Regions from separate parts of the Acidilutibacter cellobiosedens genome, predicted to be linked through region 2. Evidence: riboswitches for the same ligand, from Rfam matches in the RefSeq annotation. Region 2 holds a riboswitch; the other holds the start of a gene.
What was found. A riboswitch is a leader RNA that binds a small molecule or an ion and turns the genes downstream of it on or off. The one in region 2 is predicted to bind cyclic di-AMP.
Positions count from the first base shown of each region.

Region 1: another riboswitch for cyclic di-AMP. It lies ahead of EQM13_RS13910 (NAD/NADP-dependent octopine/nopaline dehydrogenase family protein); the one in region 2 lies ahead of ehuB (ectoine/hydroxyectoine ABC transporter substrate-binding protein EhuB).

Region 1 is NZ_CP035282.1:2,894,031-2,903,726, forward strand. Features, by position in the region: gene cysK (cysteine synthase A) at 1-827, opposite strand, end outside; gene EQM13_RS13905 (cobalamin B12-binding domain-containing protein) at 1,411-3,063, opposite strand; gene EQM13_RS13910 (NAD/NADP-dependent octopine/nopaline dehydrogenase family protein) at 3,063-4,184, opposite strand; cyclic di-AMP (ydaO/yuaA leader) riboswitch at 4,396-4,526, opposite strand; gene EQM13_RS13915 (L-cysteine desulfidase family protein) at 5,038-6,315, shown strand; gene EQM13_RS13920 (2-oxoacid:acceptor oxidoreductase family protein) at 6,475-7,032, opposite strand; gene EQM13_RS13925 (thiamine pyrophosphate-dependent enzyme) at 7,032-7,781, opposite strand; gene EQM13_RS13930 (3-methyl-2-oxobutanoate dehydrogenase subunit VorB) at 7,781-8,842, opposite strand; gene EQM13_RS13935 (4Fe-4S dicluster domain-containing protein) at 8,863-9,090, opposite strand; gene EQM13_RS13940 (ATP-binding protein) at 9,109-9,696, opposite strand, start outside.
Region 2 is NZ_CP035282.1:3,232,099-3,241,794, forward strand. Features, by position in the region: gene ehuA (ectoine/hydroxyectoine ABC transporter ATP-binding protein EhuA) at 216-1,001, opposite strand; gene ehuD (ectoine/hydroxyectoine ABC transporter permease subunit EhuD) at 1,013-1,666, opposite strand; gene ehuC (ectoine/hydroxyectoine ABC transporter permease subunit EhuC) at 1,668-2,315, opposite strand; gene ehuB (ectoine/hydroxyectoine ABC transporter substrate-binding protein EhuB) at 2,342-3,253, opposite strand; cyclic di-AMP (ydaO/yuaA leader) riboswitch at 3,428-3,562, opposite strand; partial or broken gene EQM13_RS15580 (IS1634 family transposase) at 3,845-4,561, opposite strand; gene EQM13_RS18560 (radical SAM protein) at 4,678-5,223, opposite strand; gene EQM13_RS15590 (IS982 family transposase) at 5,264-6,211, opposite strand; gene EQM13_RS15595 (ABC transporter ATP-binding protein) at 6,330-8,045, opposite strand; gene EQM13_RS15600 (hypothetical protein) at 8,577-8,864, opposite strand; gene EQM13_RS15605 (uroporphyrinogen decarboxylase family protein) at 9,043-9,696, opposite strand, start outside.

The sequences.
Region 1 (9,696 bases), 340 kb from region 2:
TGTAGTGCTGCATAGACCGCTGCTCCCGATGAAATTCCTACAAGTATCCCTTCTTCCCTTGCCAGTTGTCTTGTAGTTTCAATGGCATCTTCATTAAATACCGTATTTATATCATCCAATAAATCAAGGTCCAGTATACTTGGAACAAAGTTAGCTCCTATTCCTTGTATTTTATGAGGACCTGCTTTTCCTTCAGACAATAAAGGTGAAGATTTTGGCTCTACGCCTACTATTTTCACATTACTGTTCTTCTCCTTTAGAACCTTCCCTACTCCTGTAACTGTGCCTCCTGTACCTATACCTGCAATAAATACATCTATGTTACTCCCCAGATCTTTGAGTATTTCTTGAGCTGTGGTTTCAATATGGGAAAGAGTATTATTTTCATTGCCAAACTGATAAGGTATATAATAATTTGAATTTTGCTTTGCAAGTTCTTCTGCTTTATCTACTGCTCCCTTCATCCCGTTTGAGCCAGGAGTTAAAACAACCTCTGCTCCAAAAGCTTTGAATAAATTTCTTCTTTCTATACTCATAGTTTCCGGCATAACAAGAATAACTTTATATCCCTTTGCAGCACCTACCATGGCAAGACCTACTCCGGTATTTCCGCTTGTTGGTTCCACTATTACATATCCTTTTTTTAACTTTCCCTCTTCTTCAGCTTTTTCAATCATATATAGTGCTGGCCTATCTTTAACACTTCCACCCGGATTAAAATATTCAAGTTTTACATATATATCCGCATAATCTTTCCCTACCAATTTGTTTAATTTGACGATAGGTGTGTTGCCTATTAGCTCTAATACATTTGTTGCAACTGTCATTTAAATCCCTCCAAATTAATATTTTAATACTAAATTTATGCCCTTTAAGCTTTTTTATAACCCATAGAAAAATCCTGTTTACCTTAATATAGATTTTTCGTAAAATGGGTTTTAAGAAAGGTTTCCTTAATATATTAATGTCTCAATGGAAGCCTTTCTTCATTCACAAAATATTATTATTTTATGAATTACTAAAAAGCATTAAATTTATTGAAACAAAAAAACTTCTGTCTCCGAAATAAACAATTTCAGAGGCAGAAGTTTTGCTTCCACGGTCCCACTCTGTTTAGATGAACAAACATCCATCTTTAAATCCGGCACTTTCATGCCTTATCTCTATAACGGAAGAATTCCGTAACAGTCTACTTTCCCTACGGTTTCGACTTAACACTCCCAAGAGCACTTTTGATATGTCCAACTATAGAGTTCTCTCACCGCCTGAACTCCTCTCTGTATATCTTTCATATCATACTTTCCTTGATCATAGCGTTTAAAATTTAATTCATACTAAATTACTATACATTCATAATAATTCATATTCAAAAAAAAGTCAATAGTTTATTTTAAAACTCTATAGCTATTTTTATGAAATATTTATTTCATAATCAATATCTCCGGCCATTATTCTTTCAATTCTCTCTCCTTCAGTAATTACCCTGTTCAATTTCTCATCAAAGGGGTACATTCCTCCATTTACAATTCTTGTAGTTAATTTCCCGCATGCAGCACTATTTCCTTTTAAATGAGGTGCATCAAGAATACCTATTTTAACCGCTTCTTCAAGAATAACAGGATCTGTTAGAGGATCTTTTGAACTGTTAGATAGACTCTTAATGGAATTTATTATTATGCTGCCGTCTTTTATAAGCTGAGCCTTCCTTCTCTGAACATCTATATCGTCAACCATATTTATATCTCCCAAGAATATATTTTTCAAAACTCCCCTAACTATCATACAGGATTCTATTATATCATCTGCTGTTGCCGCATGATGAGCTTCACAATATCCTACTACGTGGTATATATGAGGTTTTATAGCCATAGATAGATAAGCAGATGATGCCAACTGTCCTTTTGCCTGGTATAGATTAGTAGGAAAACTTGCGAGGCCGGCTCTCGCTTGACGGTAAACCCTAAAATTCTCGTCTTCTAAGTTTTCAATAAGCTCTATCATTGCTAACATCTTGGCTAAGTCCATCTTAGGAGATATTGATGCAGGAACGTTAAACATATATTGTGAAATATAATCTTTTACTCCCATTTTCTTTGCATTATAGGCTGCCAAATAAGCCGTAGCCACTCCTACAGCATCATGAGCATCTCTCAAACTCCAATGATGAGATTCGTTTGCCTCTACAGGTATATTTCTCTGGCCATGCCACTTCATAACTTTTTGATTTTCCCTTATTGCTTCTTTTATTTTTCTGGGTCCTCTTTTATCTAACTCACTGTACCAGAACAAGGGGACAGCACACCAGGCATTATGAATAGTTTCCTGAAGCATTTCACTGTACTTGATCAAATTTTTTGTTCCGCTATAACATCTCATCAGAGGATAATTCCCCTTCTGAGCTGCTTCATATAACTTCGAGAAATCTTCTTTTGTCCTTAGCGGAACTCCTCCTGCTCCATCTAACCTCGAATCCATTTTGTCCTGGTCAAAAAAGTATTCCTGAGCATTTTGGTCCGGAGCAATGGATATTACATCCAGAACCTTTGAATCCGATATTTTATCAATAGCTCTGACAGTTTCCTCAACCGATGAAAGTCCTATATGATGTCTTAGTACAGGATATGGATATTTCCAATTAATCCTTGATATTAAATCTCTGGGATACGTTTCCTCCACTCTTAATTTTTTATTTCTCAAAATGGATATTACTTCGTCTACGTCTTCACCTCCATAAAATACTTTCTTAAATATACCACTTTTTTCGGCTACCTTCCCTGTCGGTTCCGTTCCCCCAAAGAGCCATATCTTATCTTTCAAATCTGATTTCTCCAATTTCTCTTTTAACTCATTTAGAATAGCTTCCAAAGGCTCCGGACTTAATCTATAGCTTAACCCTATTACATCCGGATCGGAACATTTTACATTTTCAATCACATCATCAATAGGTAAAGATATTCCCATAAAATCTACTTCATATCCTTCCCTCTCCGCTAAAGCAGAAAAGTTCATTACACCGGCTACATGCACACAATTTCCTATTGTACAAAGAGACATTTTTTTCATTAGGCAACCACTCCTTCTTTATTATCTAATAATTTTCCCGTTCTGGCCAAATGGTGTATTTGAAATTTATCCAGTCCTTCCAATCCCAATTTTTTAACTGTTCTTCCCTCTTCCCAGAAATTTTTTCCGGTAATTATTTCTGAAAGAACTATAATTGAATCTATTGCCGGAGTCTCTATATCTAATTGCTTTGCTAAAGATGACATGGGAACAAGACTACAAGGAACATCTTCGTAAATATATCTGATATTAAGACCTTTAGGAGATTTAAGCCCTTTATAGGCCGGATTATTTTGAACAGCATCATATAAGGTATCTCCTTTTGAGCCATAAGTTTCATATAGCCAGTCTTTTGCAGACATAGTATCTATGTTTAACTTATCAGCTATTTCCATTCTCTCTTTATCCATCCGTTCAATAAACCTTCCTACAGATGGAGTTATTCCTTCAGTATAATAATCAAACGTTATGCCTCTTTCTATATGACCGCTATTTAATAAAGTAGGTGCCGGATGAAATATGGCTCCAAAATTATTTAAGCTTGTTTCCATTACATCCTTGGCAGGTATGAATTGAGAAAATATGGGTGAAATTTTTGAAATTACTTCTTCGGTTCTGCTCGCAGGTATGGCTGATAAAGATACCTCTTTTTTGCTTTTGAATATATGAACTTCATTGTTTCCGGTTATCCTGCATGCATATATAAGGGATTGAGCTTCTGCTACGACTACATCTTGAGCAGTGCATTCGGAATTTCTGATATTTTCATATACTTCTAATGCTCCCCCTGTTCTTCCCGGATTCAATATTATAATCTGTTCATCCTCTAAGTAAGGTGCTATGTTTTGAGAAATAAATTTGTGACCTACAGCAGGAACCGTAACCATAATTATATCCGTATTCTCTATAGCTTCCCTTATATTATCAGTAACTTTGTTTAACCGTCCGCAACCTTCTATCTCACCGGTTAAATGTATAATTGGATTCTTGATTAATGACATTATATTTTCTTCAGTTCTATTATATAAATTTACCTCATATCCTTTCATAGCAATATATCCGGCTATTGCTATGCCCCCATTTCCTGCTCCTAACACTGAATATCGTATTTTTTTATTCATGCAATTTCCTCCTTTAAATTTATTTTCTGTCATAATCTAAACTGGTATTTACTTATAAAGGGCTCTTATTAAAAAGTCATATATTGAGGAAACCTTTCTTGGAAATCCATTTTATGAAAAGTTCACATTAAGGTAATTTAAGATTTTCCTATGGGTTGTAAAACATGAGGGAAAATTAAAAGACTATGGAAGCATAGTCTTTATATAAGAATTACTTCCCCTTTAGTGCTTACGAGGTTAGCTGTCGGATTCGGGCAAAAGGGCTTGCCCTACCATATGGATTCACCCCATTTAATTGGTTCCCCCGCTTCTCTGAATTTCAGAATTAAGCAAATATTAAATTTATTGTTAAAATGTTAACTAATGCCCTATAAAATTTATTATTTTAATAAAAATAATAATCAATATCATTAAAATCATTTGGAAAAAATTGAAAAATATTTAAGTTAAAAAAAATAATATCACAAATTAGTAATACTTAAATTATTAAAATTAGAAAATTTACAAGATATAATATAAGGTATAAATATATAAGAAAAGTCTTTAAATAAATAGCAGTAAAAGTTAACAAATTTATCTTATTAGATATATTATATACTAAATTAATTAATTTTGCAATTATTTTATTAAAAAAATTACCAAATTTTTCGAACTATTTACTTACAGTATTTATACAATTTATTATTTGGACTGCCGCTTCGAAATCAGGAAATTTTCAACAAAAAATTAATAGATTTTTAAACAAGTGGAGTGATATAATGATAGATGAAAAATATTGTAAAGTAAAAGTCAAAAAAATTTATTGAAAATGTTACGAAAACCTTTTCAATAAAATATAAATCAGGGGGTACTTATGAAAAAAGATGATGCTCAATATAAATCCTATTTAAAAGTTTTACGGGAAGAATTAGTGCCGGCTATGGGCTGCACAGAACCGATTTCCATCGCCTATGCAGCCGCAAAGGCAATGGAACTTTTGGGAAAACTACCCGAACAATGTAGAATAGAAGTCAGCGGAAACATAATCAAAAATGTAAAAAGTGTTGTTGTCCCAAATACTAACGGTTTAAAGGGAATCGAAGCTTCTGTTGCCGCGGGAATAATAGCAGGGGATGCGTCTAAGAAATTAGAGGTACTATCCAATATTACAAAAGAAATGAAACCCAAAATCCGCGAATATCTCTTAAGTCACCCTATTGCCGTAGTGCCAGCAGATAACGATATGATTTTTTATATTGATATTATATTGCAAAATGGCGACCAATGGAGTGAAGTCATTATTGAAGGATATCATACTAATATTACTCAAATGAAATTAAATGGAAAAGTACTATTTCAAGCTGAAAGAACAGAAAATCCCGATAATAATTTTTCTAATCAAGGGCTTTTAAACATAAAAGATATCGTTAAATTTGCTAATATTGCCGATATTGAAGATTTCAGAGAACCTATAGGCCGACAAATTGCTTATAACAGTACTATTTCTGAAGAAGGACTGAAACATAATTGGGGAGCTAATGTCGGAAAAACAATATTAAAAACCTACGGTACAAATATTGCCATGAGAGCAAAAGCTGCCGCTGCGGCAGGATCCGATGCTCGTATGGGGGGTTGCGAAAAACCGGTAATTATCGTGTCTGGGAGCGGAAATCAAGGGATAACGGCAGTTCTTCCGGTAATAGAATATGCAAAAGAGCTTAATGTATCAGAGGATAAATTATATCGTGCTGTGGCACTTTCCGATTTAGTTACAATTTATCAGAAAACGGGTATAGGAAGACTGTCTGCTTTTTGCGGAGCTGTCTGTGCAGGGTGCGGTTCAGGTGCAGGAATCGCATATCTTCATGGAGGAGGTTACAAAGAAATAGCTCATACTATTGTTAATGCCCTCGCTATCGTATCGGGAATCGTATGTGATGGGGCAAAGCCGTCATGTGCTGCTAAGATTGCTGCATCTGTAGATGCAGGGATATTGGGCTACGAAATGTATAAAAACGGTCAGCAATTTCGAAGCGGAGACGGAATCGTTACAAAGGGAGTAGACAATACAATTTCCAATGTGGGGCGAATGGCCAGAGAAGGCATGAAAAGCACCGATAAAGAAATTTTAAAAATCATGACGGGACATTAATAAACTAAGAAAACCTTTTTTTAAACCCATTTTAGGTCAACTATAAATCAAGGTAAACGGATAATACCAGTCAATTTCTAATTTACAGAAAAAAGGGAGCATCTCTAACCACTTATTCGGCAGTTCTGCGACACTCCCTTTCTTTTTTATTTTATACTATTATACTAATACCTTTCTTTGATTCTTCACAGCCTCGGCACCTTTTTCCAGAGCTTCTTTATTTAATGGAATAAACTTAGCCTTTCTTTCTCCAAATACTTTTGTAAAAGCCTTTAAAACAGATTCTACCTTTACTGCATTTGTTATTTCCAAGTAAGCACCCAGCATAACCATATTTGAAACTTTATCATTCCCCAGACTGTTGGCAATTTCGTTTGCCGGAATATAATATACGTCTATGTCATTTCTTGATGATTTCCTGTCAATAAGGGATGAATCTATAAATAATTTTCCATTTGGCAATACATCCTTTTCAAATTTATCTAAGGATGGTTTATTCATTATTATTGCCGAATCAGATTCTACTACTAACGGTGAGCCTATGGCTTCGCCGCTTATTATTACACTACAGTTTGCCGTGCCTCCACGCATTTCAGGTCCATAAGAAGGAAGCCAGGAAACATTATAATTTTCTATCATACCCGCATAAGTTAAAAGCTGACCGATTGCCATTACTCCCTGTCCGCCAAATCCCGCTACAACCAATCTTTCTTCCATTATTTTTCCACCTCCTCTGGAGTTCTAAAGTTGCCTAAAGGATAATAAGGTATCATATTATCTTCAAGCCATTTCATTGCATCCGCAGGAGAATACCCCCAGTTAGTAGGACAGGTAGAAAGAACCTCTACAATTCCAAACCCTTTTCTGTCTATTTGAGTCTGGAAACATTTCTTTATGGCTTTTTTTGCATTTCTTATATGTGCAGGACTATTAACGGCCACTCTTTCTACAAACTGCGCTCCATGTATTGTCGCAAGCATCTCCGCTATCCTTATTGGTCTTCCGCAAAGGGCTTCGTCTCTTCCATAAGGTGCCGTAGTCGCTTTTTGGCCGACCAATGTAGTAGGAGCCATTTGTCCTCCTGTCATTCCATAAATGGCATTATTAATAAATATAGTTGAAATTTTCTCCCCTCTATGAGCGGCATGAACTATCTCTGCTGTTCCTATAGATGCCAAATCCCCGTCACCCTGATAGGTGAATACGAATTTATCCGGTTGAATTCTTTTTATTCCAGTAGCTACAGCAGGTGCTCTTCCATGAGCCGCTTCTTGCATATCACAGTTAAAATAGTTATATGCCAATACAGAACAACCTACCGGTGCCACTCCTATGGCATTATCCAATACTCCCAGTTCTTCAAGACATTCGGCCACCAGCCTATGAACTATTCCATGGGTACATCCGGGACAGTAATGGGTTGGGACGTCAGTTAATCCTCTTGTTTTGCTAAATACTATTGCCATTACTTTTCACCTCCCATAATTTTTTTCACTTGATCTACCATTTCATTTGGTGTAGGCACCATTCCTCCAGTTCTTCCATAGAAATAAACAGGGAACTTTCCTTCTACTGCAATTTTTACGTCATCCAGCATCTGTCCTGTATTCATCTCTATTGTTAATATACCTTTACATTTACTGTTAATCTTTTTAAATTCATCATAAGGATAGGGCCATAAGGTTATAGGCCTGATAAGCCCAACCTTAAATCCTTCTTTTTCAAGTTTTGCTATTGCTGTTTTGGCAATCCTTGAAGTTGTTCCATAAGCGGCAATTACTACGTCTGCATCCTCTATATTATATGACTCTACTTTTACTTCATTCTGTTTTATAATGGCATATTTTTTCTGAATTTCATTGTTATGCTTTTCCAATGCTTCGGCTGCCAGATACAGAGAATTAATAATATTAGGTTTTCTCTTACCTCCTGTACCTGTAGTTGTCCAATCCTTCTTTGGCAATTCTCTCTTTTTAGGAGTTTTAAACTCGACTGGTTCCATCATTTGTCCAATCATTCCATCACCCAGAACCATTACAGGATTTCTGTACTGATCTGCTATATCAAATCCTTCTATTACCAAATCAACTAATTCCTGAATATTTGAAGGGGCAAGAACCACCAATCTGTAGTCTCCATTTCCGCCTCCTCTTGTAGCCTGAAAATAATCGGTCTGAGAAGGTTGAATACTTCCAAGTCCCGGACCGCCTCTCATCATGTTCACTATTAAGCATGGAAGTTCAGCTCCCGCAATATATGAAATTCCTTCCTGTTTAAGAGAAATCCCCGGACTTGAAGATGAGGTCATAACCCTTGCTCCGGATCCTGCTGCCCCATAAACCATATTAATTGCAGCTATCTCGCTTTCTGCTTGTAAAAACACTCCTCCTACTTTTGGTAATTCTCTTGACATATATTCAGGTAACTCACTTTGAGGCGTTATAGGATATCCGAAAAAATACTTACAATTGGCTTTGATAGCTGCAGCGCCAACAGCTTCATTTCCTTTCATGAGAACTTTCGCCATAATTAACCCTCCTTAAATTATTATTCTGTAAATCGTTCTACTGTAATAACAACATCAGGACATATTGTCGCGCAATTTGCACAACCTATACACTTGTCCATTTCTTTCACTGTTGCTGGGTGATAACCCTTCGAGTTAATTTTTTCCTTATCAAGTAATACGATTTTCATCGGACAGACGGTCGTACAAAGCCCGCAACCTTTGCAAATGTTTTCCTTGAATATCACTTTCCCTTTAACTTTTGCCATTTTGACCCCTCCTTTAATTTAAACCATCCATTCTTCCCTCATATATAAATCCATAGGGAATATTTCACCCTTCATATCTTTAGGTAAAAGGGCTGCAACATTTTTAATTACTGATATATATTTAATTGGTATATCCAATTTTTCCGATACCTCCAATGCTACTTTTTGACCTCTAAGTAAATCATCAACAGTTGTACTTTTAAGCATATGGGTATTATTGACTAAGGCTGTAACCTTTATCCTTGCCATATTTTCTATTCTTTTTAAATATTCTATAGCCTTATCGGCGGTACTCGTTTCCTGTCTGTTGGCATTAAGTATATAAAACATATCATATTTCCCATTTACAAAAAACTCCTCATATCTTCCCAGAACTCTTGCTCCTGCCGGATCTCCTCCTAAATCCAAAACTACATCGTAGCTTTCATCCTCAAGGGGAGCATATACCTCCCCTGATATGGCGGGAATATCCACAGCAGGGGCGTTTATTGAACTCGAAATCACCTTTATGCCCATATTCTCTAAAAGCGAAGATTTTTCTCTGCTTCTAAAATATAAATTGATTACATCTAAGTCAACTAATGCGACTTTTCTCTTTATTTTAGC
Region 2 (9,696 bases):
AATTCTCCTTCTTAGCAGATATTTATTTTAATTATTTCGGGCAGAACAGAATATCTACCCGAAATGATTTATTGATATTTATTTTAGTATATTATTTAATTTTTTATAGAATATCCATGTGACTTTATATTTTGTCAATATAACATACCATTTGATAAAATTATACTGTTATCTTTCATCTCATATAACTTTGGAATTTTACAATATCAGAAATTTCAGGAATTAAACCTGGATAAAAATGTCTGCAGCCTTGGGGTTTTAGGATTATCAAACAATTCATCCGGAGATCCTTGTTCAACTATTACTCCTTCATCAAAGAATACTATTCTGTCGGCTATTTCTCGTGCAAAATCCATTTCATGGGTTATTAAAAGCATAGTCATATCGGTGTCGTTGCCTTCGACAGCTATTTCTTTTATAACATCCAGCACTTCACCAACTAATTCGGGATCAAGAGCCGATGTAGGTTCGTCAAACAGCATTATTTTAGGTTTCATTACCAAAGCTCGTGCAATGGCAACTCTTTGCTTTTGACCTCCCGACAGTTGAACAGGATAAATATTTAATTTGTCTATTAAGCCGACTTTTTTTATCATAAGTTCGGCTTGTTTCTTAGCTTCTTTTTTAGACATTCCCAAAACCGTTATAGGGGCTTCCATTACGTTATTCAATACAGTCATATGGGGAAAAAGATAAAAATGTTGAAAAACCATACCAATATCCTTTCTCATTTCGTGAAGATGCTTTTCCTTTGCTCTGACTAATTTGCCGTTTATTTTTTCATGCCACAAAAGTTTGCCTTCAACTTCAATCGTACCGGATGACGGTTCTTCCAATGTCATTAAAAGTCTGGCTAAAGTCGTTTTCCCCGACCCGCTTGGCCCGATCAGAGCAACCTTTTCTCCCGGATAAATTTCAAAATCTATCCCTTTCAAAACTTTCAGATCACCATAAGCTTTAGTGATTTTATTATAACGAATTATAGGTTTTATTGTAATCACTCCTTTCTTTATTAAAATTTTTTATTTAATCGTACATCCAAGCTCTTTATTAATCTCGATGACGGATAGCTAAGTATAAAAAATATAATGCCTACTATTGTAAACCCTTCCAAATATTTAAAAGAACCCGCACCAATTATTTTAGCAGTCTGCAGAATTTCGACAAGTGTTATTGCAGATAATAGGGGAGTTTCCTTAAACATCGTAATTAAATAATTACCTAAAACGGGTAAAATAGGAGGTATCGCTTGAGGCAGTATTATCTTAGTCCAAGTTTCCATCCGTGTAAAATTTAAAGCCTTTGCTGCTTCCCACTGGCCCTGAGGCACATTTTCAATACCGCTTCTATAAACCTCTGACAAATAGGTACTATAATGAATTCCTAAACCTAAAATTCCGGCAGAAAGTGGCTCAAGTGTTAAACCGTATTCAGGAAATACATAAAAAATAAAATATAGTTGTACTAACAAAGGTGTATTTCTGATAAATAAGACTACCCCATTAGTTAAACGAGATACTGGCTTTATTCTTGATTTGGATAAAATGGATAATACTAAACCAAATACAAGAGCAAGAAAAAATCCTGCAAAGGTTGCTACAATAGTGATTTTTAAAGATGCCAATATTTTAGGTAGTATGTTTATAGCAAATTTCCAATCAAACATATTAAACCCTCCATACGGACAGCTTGCATTCCAACATCTTAATACCATATGTTAAAGGTAAGGAAATAACAAAATATATAATTAAAAGCAAGCCGTAAATTTTTGTTGTTTCAAATGTAGAAGAATTAAGTATATTGGCGTGATATGTTAAATCAGCCAGTGTAATCATAGAAACAAGAGACGTACTTTTTAACAGCTCTATCAGCTGATTACCCAAGTTGGGCAACATCGTTACAAATGCTTGAGGTATTATAACTCTCCGCATACTTTGAAATGAAGTCATATTTAATGCTATACAAGCTTCTGTTTGCCCTTGAGGAATTGAATTAACCGCACTTCTGACAATTTCAGAACAATAGGCACCAAAATTTAATCCTATAGCAAGAATAGCCGTAGATATCGCAGAAAATTTTATACCCAATAAAGGCAAAGCAAAATACAACCAAAAAAGTTGAACTAATAGAGAAGTCCCACGAAAAACTTCTACATACATTCCCGATATAATCCGTAATATTTTATATTTTGATAAACGTGCCAACCCTGCAGTAAATCCCAAAATAAAAGCAAGAATTGTAGAAAATAATGTAACTATAATTGTAACTTTAAGGCCTCCCTTCAAAAGGGAGATGAGCAGCTCAAATGTGCTCAACTATAACACTTCCTTCCAAATATAAATTATTTAATTAAATTTTTAATTGTAATATCTCCTGGAAGTTCATTTTCAGTAAACCCAAACGGTTCAATAATTTCAAGAAGTTTTCCTGATTCCCGAAGCTTCTTTAATTCTTTATTAAAAGCATCAACAAAATCCTGGTCTGACTTTCTGAATGCCGTTGCTCCGTAACCAATCACACTTTCACCATCAATAACAGGTTGTGTGAAATCCGTCACGCGCTCAATTTTATCATCCTCTGAAGAGTCAAGAGTGGCCTGCAGTGACGGACCTGTTGCGGTAATTGCGTCTACTCGCCCTGATTGTAAAGCCGCCAGAGCCGAAGGCATATCAGGAACAGTGACAATGCGTTTCTTATCTAACCCGACAGCCACTAAGTAATCATATTCTATTGCTCCTCCCGGTACTGCAATTTTAGCAGAATCATGATTTGCAATGTCTTCATAACTGTGTAAGTCGAGAGGATTGCCTTTTTTCACGGCAATAGCTTCCCCAATTTTATATTCAGGATTAGCAAAACTTACATCCTTTGCACGTTCAGGTGTTACAAACATACCGGCAGTAACCATATCAAATCTTTTTGCTTTTAAGCCCGGAATTAATGAGCCGAATTCAGTCAAAATACCTTCAACCTTAGTGATGCCTAAATTCTCAAGAACTGCTCTTGCAACCTCCACCGCCTCACCTGTAAGCTTACCTTCCGCTGTTTGATATGCATATGGTTTCTCATTTGCAAACCCAATTGTTACAGAACCAAGCCTTTGCGCTTTCTCTAATGTCGTTTCGTTTTCGGGCGCCCCTTCTTTTGATTGTAAATTTTCCTTTGAATCTTGGCACCCTGTTAAAAATATTACCAGCAAACCGATTGATAATAGAACTGTTAATAAATTTGTTGCCGTTTTAAATTTTTTCATTTTTTTCTCCTTTCTATTTTAAATACTCAATAAAAAAATACTTAAAATATATTTTTAAGTACTCAGAAAATGCTGAAACAGCCCTATAATATTGGAATATTAAAATAGAAAAACAAAAAGGGCTTTTTATAGCCCAAAAGAAAAAACACGCATAATTGAAAAAACAGAAATGGTTAAATTTGTTTCATACGCTTACGAGGTTAGCTGACGGGTTCGGATAGAAACTACCCTATGTTTTAATAAAGCAAAACAATGCACCCCAACGTTGGTTCCCCCGTTTTCCTTTTGGAAATTCAGCAAAATATAACTTTACTGAGTTGTTTAACTTATAAAGATATAATTTAATAGACATATCTTAATGGATATAATTTAATAAAAATGGTAACACATATTATTTTTAATGTCAAGGCGAAAAATTCTCCGAACATAAATTTTGTATTAAGATTTAATCGAAATCCAATACCATTAAAATGAATTGATTATTCGGGTCTTTGACAGTTGAAGAATAAAAAAATCGCTAAAGTCATTGAAATGGCTTTATTTTTTTGTCAAATTTAAAATATTTATATTGCGGAATGCACCTCCTATATATAATATAATCCCGTCTCCATCCATAAATAGTCCCATTTCTACAATAGGGTTGGGTCTGTTTTCTTTACTGGGCCCGTATTGTTTGTCGCCTTCTTCTTGTTCAATTTCAAAGAAGTAGTTTGTGCAGTCGTAGTAAAGAATTTTATTGTTACGTTTAGAAACAGCAAGACTATTTTTGTAGAGCTCAGACTGTATAAAATCCGATTCCTTGGCAATTACTTCAAGAGCACGGTAAATGTGTTGTAATTCAAAATCAGGCTGCTCCAAAAAAGTTCCGGAGAGTTGATATGTATTAAGCTTTGAGCAAGGGAAAAGAATTCTTCCGTAAATCAATCTTGAGAGGATAGAATCAAGATTAAAAGAGAATTTATATCTGTCAGAAATATCTTTGCAGATTCGGTTAAGCTTCAAGTCGTGATACAATCTTTGAAGAAAAAGGTATCCCCCATTAAAAGACACCTGTTCTCCTCTATTGATAAGTTTGGACTGTGTACGTTTTATGATGACTTGTCTGCTTTCTTCTTTTTCTTTTTCATTTAATTTTTTAACATAGTCTTTTGCCCATTCATAGGGATTCTGACCATTAAGTTTTTCACGTAGTTGTTTTTCCGTACCAAGTTTTTCAACGGTGATAGTACGTTCTTTTTTATTTTCATAAACAGTTTTAGTAACATAGTAAGAAGCAGAATTTTTTGAACGAGATACTTTCAATCTCATAACCAACCCTCCCATACGTATATATTTTATTATAATACATCACGCGACATCACCCAATAATTATTTTTAAAAATTGACAAAAAAATAAAGTCTTTTCAATGACTTTCGTACTTTTTTTATTCTTCAACTGTCAAAGGCCCGAGAGGCAATTCTATTGTGGTTAAAAAATATTTCAATTGTTGTATCTGTAATACGCACATCGACTTTATTTCTGATATACTGATAGGGGACAGAGTAGTACATCTTATTAAACTAAATTGTATACTAATATTCTGGTATTCATGAAATAACAAAAATAACTTCTTGCTAAAAATAGTACCATTAGTAGCTACTATTAAATTAAATCCTTTATCTAAAATATATTTACATACTTCAATAAATTCTTTATATAATAATGGTTCTCCACCACTTAAAACTATGTCACTAATCCCAATTTTAGATGCATCTTCAATTATCTTTTTCAATAAATCATATGATAACATGTGTAAATTACCTTCTCCGAATTTTCCAAAGCAATGTTTACAACGTAAATTACAATCAGAAGTTATCTCTATATAAATACTTTTAGGTTTAACTCTGGTTTCAAAATTATTTAAATTAACTTGTTGTGCTAACAGATATATAACCCAACTGAGGGATATTATGGCAATATAAAGATATATAGTATCCCTATATAATTAGCCGCTAAATATTTTGGATTATTTATCCAAATATAAGAGCTTTGATCCTTGAAAAATTAGTATCTCTGCCTATAAGCATATTGATATAATAGCATAGATTATAGGCTAATAGCTTGGTTTTTATCCTTGTTATAAGACCCCAGAGCGATTTAGCACGGACTCTTTCAATATTAAGGTGCTCTGTTAGCTGTGATGTTGTAGTCTCAATCCTTCGTCTGAGTTTAAAAATTAACTGCCTGAAGGCTTTGGAATATTGAACTTTTTCATTGTCTCTTTTTAAGGGAATAAGGTCAATGTTTTTTTCTTGCTTAAGCGTAGAAACCAAATTCTTATGAGTGTACCCTTTATCACCAAGTACAGTGATTGAGGCATAGTTCTTTAATATATCCCACAAACTATCACGGTCATCAGTGTTTGATGATGTTAACTCGAAGTCTGTGATGAATCCATCAAGTGTTACTAAGAGGTGCAATTTGTAACCAAAATAAATCTCCTTTTTAGAAGGACAATTTCCATAAGTTGCACCATAACCTCTAAAAGTTTTATGAAACTTTGCTCTACCGAATTTACACACAGGCAATGGAATACTGTCAACAATTCTAACAGGACTATTTTGGTTTCTCGTGATAGCAGATAACCGTTTACGGATTTCGTCAATAACTGCATGCAGTGATCTGCAAGTTCTATTAAATCTAGTCCTGCCGCAAAGTTTGGGAAATAGGTCCTTGAAATTTTTCTCACAGAACCCAAGCCAAGCTTTTTCTGAATCAATAGTAAGCAGTTCACCAATGATACTTATGGTAATTATTTCACTGTCACTCAGTATAGAATCATTAGCATTTCGACGATTCTTTATATGTGTTGGAGTTATTTCTTGGTAAATGTCATCTATAATAACATAGGCAATTATTACCAAGTCTTTAAAATTTTCTATTTCTTTGATAAAATAAGATTTATGAAGCTCCGGCATATTTATAACCTCCTTAGTTGCATTATTATCTATTTAACTATACCAACTATAGGTTAACATAATATGTTGGGGCTTTTCATTTGTAAGTTTTTCCTATAAAATCAACTAGCACAACAGGTTAATTTATTTTAATATAATTATTATAATCTTCGCATTCGGATAATAATTTATAATGACTATTTATATAATAGTTACCGTTTTTACCAAGATAAATTACCAAATCAGCTTTATTCAAAATTTCAAAATTATGTGTAACAAAAATTATAGTCCTATGGCGGTTATATATCTCATCGGATATTATTTTCTGAGATTCATTATCCAAAGCATTAGTATATTCATCCAAAAGTAAAATTTGGGGTTGTCTAATAATCGATCTCGCCAAGCCTATTTTTTGTTTTTGTCCTCCCGATAAATTAGCCCCGTTATTATGGATAATATAGCCCTTCGGTAGATCTTTGACTAAATCATTCAATTGGCATATATCCGTAACATAATTCAGTTTGTCTTCATTATCATAATTCCCCAAAAAAATATTATTGCTTACGGTATCACTATATATATAAGATTCTTGTAATACATAACTTAAGTTATCCCTTAATACCTTTTCGTCAATATTATTAAGTAATATATTTCCCACATAAATTTCTCCGCTGTCAGGCTTGTACAAACCTGAAATTAATTTTAACAATGTGCTTTTTCCGGTACCGTTTTTCCCAACTATGGCAACTTTACTTCCTTCCGGAATATAAAAAGACATATTATTTATAATTTTCTTACTTTGATATCTAAAATTTACACTTTTAAACTCAATATCCCAGTTTGCTATATCGGTTTTAGCTATACGGCCTTTCTCTTCAATTTTTATATTTTTTTCATTAAAAATATCATTAAATCTTTTTAATGAATTTTCTAATGCACTGAATATTATTACATTATTGAATACTTCCATGATTATTACAAAAATATTTCCCGTATAAAGTATTAATGATGTTATTTCCCCCGGTTTAACCATACTTTTACCGCTACCTGATAATAATAAAATTAAAGAAATAATTATTATTCCAAATAAACTTAAACTCATAACAGAAGTTGATGAGATTAAATTACACTTTAATCTGTTCTGTCCCCAATTTTCTTCTGTTTTATTATAATTATTTAGTATATACTTTTCACTATTAAATATTTTTATTGTACTAAGGCTATTTATTATTTCATGAGTAAAATCTATAAGTTTTGCATTACTTTCTATTTCTTTTTTAGAAGCATCTTTTTGTTTTTTTGAAATATATTTTGTCAGTAAAGCCATTACCAAAACAAAAGGAATTATCAAAAAAGCAATGATATAGTTAATTTTAAATATAAAATAAAAGGTAAATATAAGTACAAATAATGACTTTCCAAACCAATAAACAATTTCTAAAATCGACTCAACCAACTCTTTTATAGCATTATAAATTCTCGTAACATATTCACTTGTTTGAAGATTGTTGCTCTCATTTAAATATTTGATATCCAATAGTTTATTTATAGATTTTATTCTTAAATTTTTTTCTAAGTTTACCCTTATACTTTCACCATAATATGTACTAAAAAAGCTGAATATTAAATTTGAAAATCTAATCAATATATAAACAAAAATTAACTTAAGTACACTACTCGTTAATCCCTTTTCTACTGTTATTAAATCAATAATATTACCTAATAATCTATTTGGGTACACACTCAAAAATGAAATAATCATATAAACAGTAATCAAAAATAAAATTTTTTTAAGAAAAGCCTTAATTATTTTTTTAAAATCTATATGTAATCTTTTTACCTCACTAAGAAACATATTCTTCTCCTTTCTAATCAATTATATAATAATCAAGTATCTTAAATACCTAATATGTATATCGTTTTCCTGGCTTTAATCATATTACTATTCTAAAATATGTCAATCCCAATTTTACAATAATTTAAATAAACTGCCTAAAAATTAGTATGAACAGCCTTTTTGAAACCCACGTTTTTAAATAAAAAACGCAAAAATTACTCTACTTCTTCGGTACTATTCAGCAATCCGACTCCCTTGTACATTGGATTACCTTGCTTTGTTATCACTTGATTTATCCTACTTCTCTGCGTAAGAGCCATAGGGTCTCCCAAGTTGACCGAATCATATCAATGTGTAGAGCGAAAAGCATTGGACCCCGAGGAAGACAACATATTCTTGCATAGCGAATATATTGATGTTGTTTTCTGTCCTGATTGGGATTTCGAGACTCTATCCTTTTAACTAATGTTTACCGCCTACTACCTAACTGTCCACGCTTAACATCATAAGTCGCCTGACCGATGCTCAAGGCTCGCTATAAGTGGTTTGCTAAACCTTATTCCAAGTATTTTTATTTTCATAATTAAATTCAAATACCTTATTTTTAAAAATGGCAATAACATCTGTTTCTTTCCAAAAATGCATATACCAATCCCCAATAATATGCTTAGACAACTCCTGTATTTCTTCCTTTGTTACATCGACCTCATACATATGCCACCTATCGACAGGATTGGTATGTCCTGTTATCCGCATTTTTCTTACGTTCAGTTCATTAAGTAATCTGTTGTCGTCAAGACTCTCCTCTACAATAATTCCGGTATAATCCTTTGCCATTATCTTCACTCCTTATAATTTATTCACACTTATTAATCAAGTGAAATTTTATAAAAATTTACAACTTCCAATTTTTATGTTCATTTTCATTTCGTTACAAACATATTAACATAAACTTATTACAAAACTATATATTTTATAAATATATATAGATAAGTTCTCGTCCATATTTTCCTCTTCATTTAATATTGCAAACAACTACTTGATTTCTAAACCTATCCGTCTTTAAACACCAATGTCCGATAAACTTTATGTCCTTTCTTTTTAGCTTTGCATTTTGAATCATTTGAAAATAATCTTTTCCTTCCGTCTCAATTATTTCACTTTCCAACAGCCCTGTAGCCTCAAGGGAAGTAGATGTTTTCCCGCAAAGATGGACAACGGATTTTCCCAACCCTTTCTCTATTCTTTTTAATATGTTATATGTAGCCTTTCCCGATAATTCCTTATAAATTTTAGGCCCAACTATGTCTATGGTTCCCGCCGGATCGGCAAAAGAAATAATATCCGCGCTTCGTTTTATCCCTTCCGATATGTATTCAACCGCACTATTTTCAATCAGTTTTAACAATGAATCTATTTTATGTCTATCTTTTCGGAGAATTTTATAAAACAATTGACTGTCCATAACAGATGTAGCTATACTTATGGGACCGCCGATATTAAGCACTACATTCTCTCCATTCTTTTTTAGAATACTTACCGCTTTTAAAACCTCAGATATCCTCCCCTTATTTAAATCAATTTGCTGTATGCTGCCAATTGAATCCATATCTTCAATTCTATATTTTCCGATTCTGTTTCCTACCCTTTGATTAAATATAACTTCAGA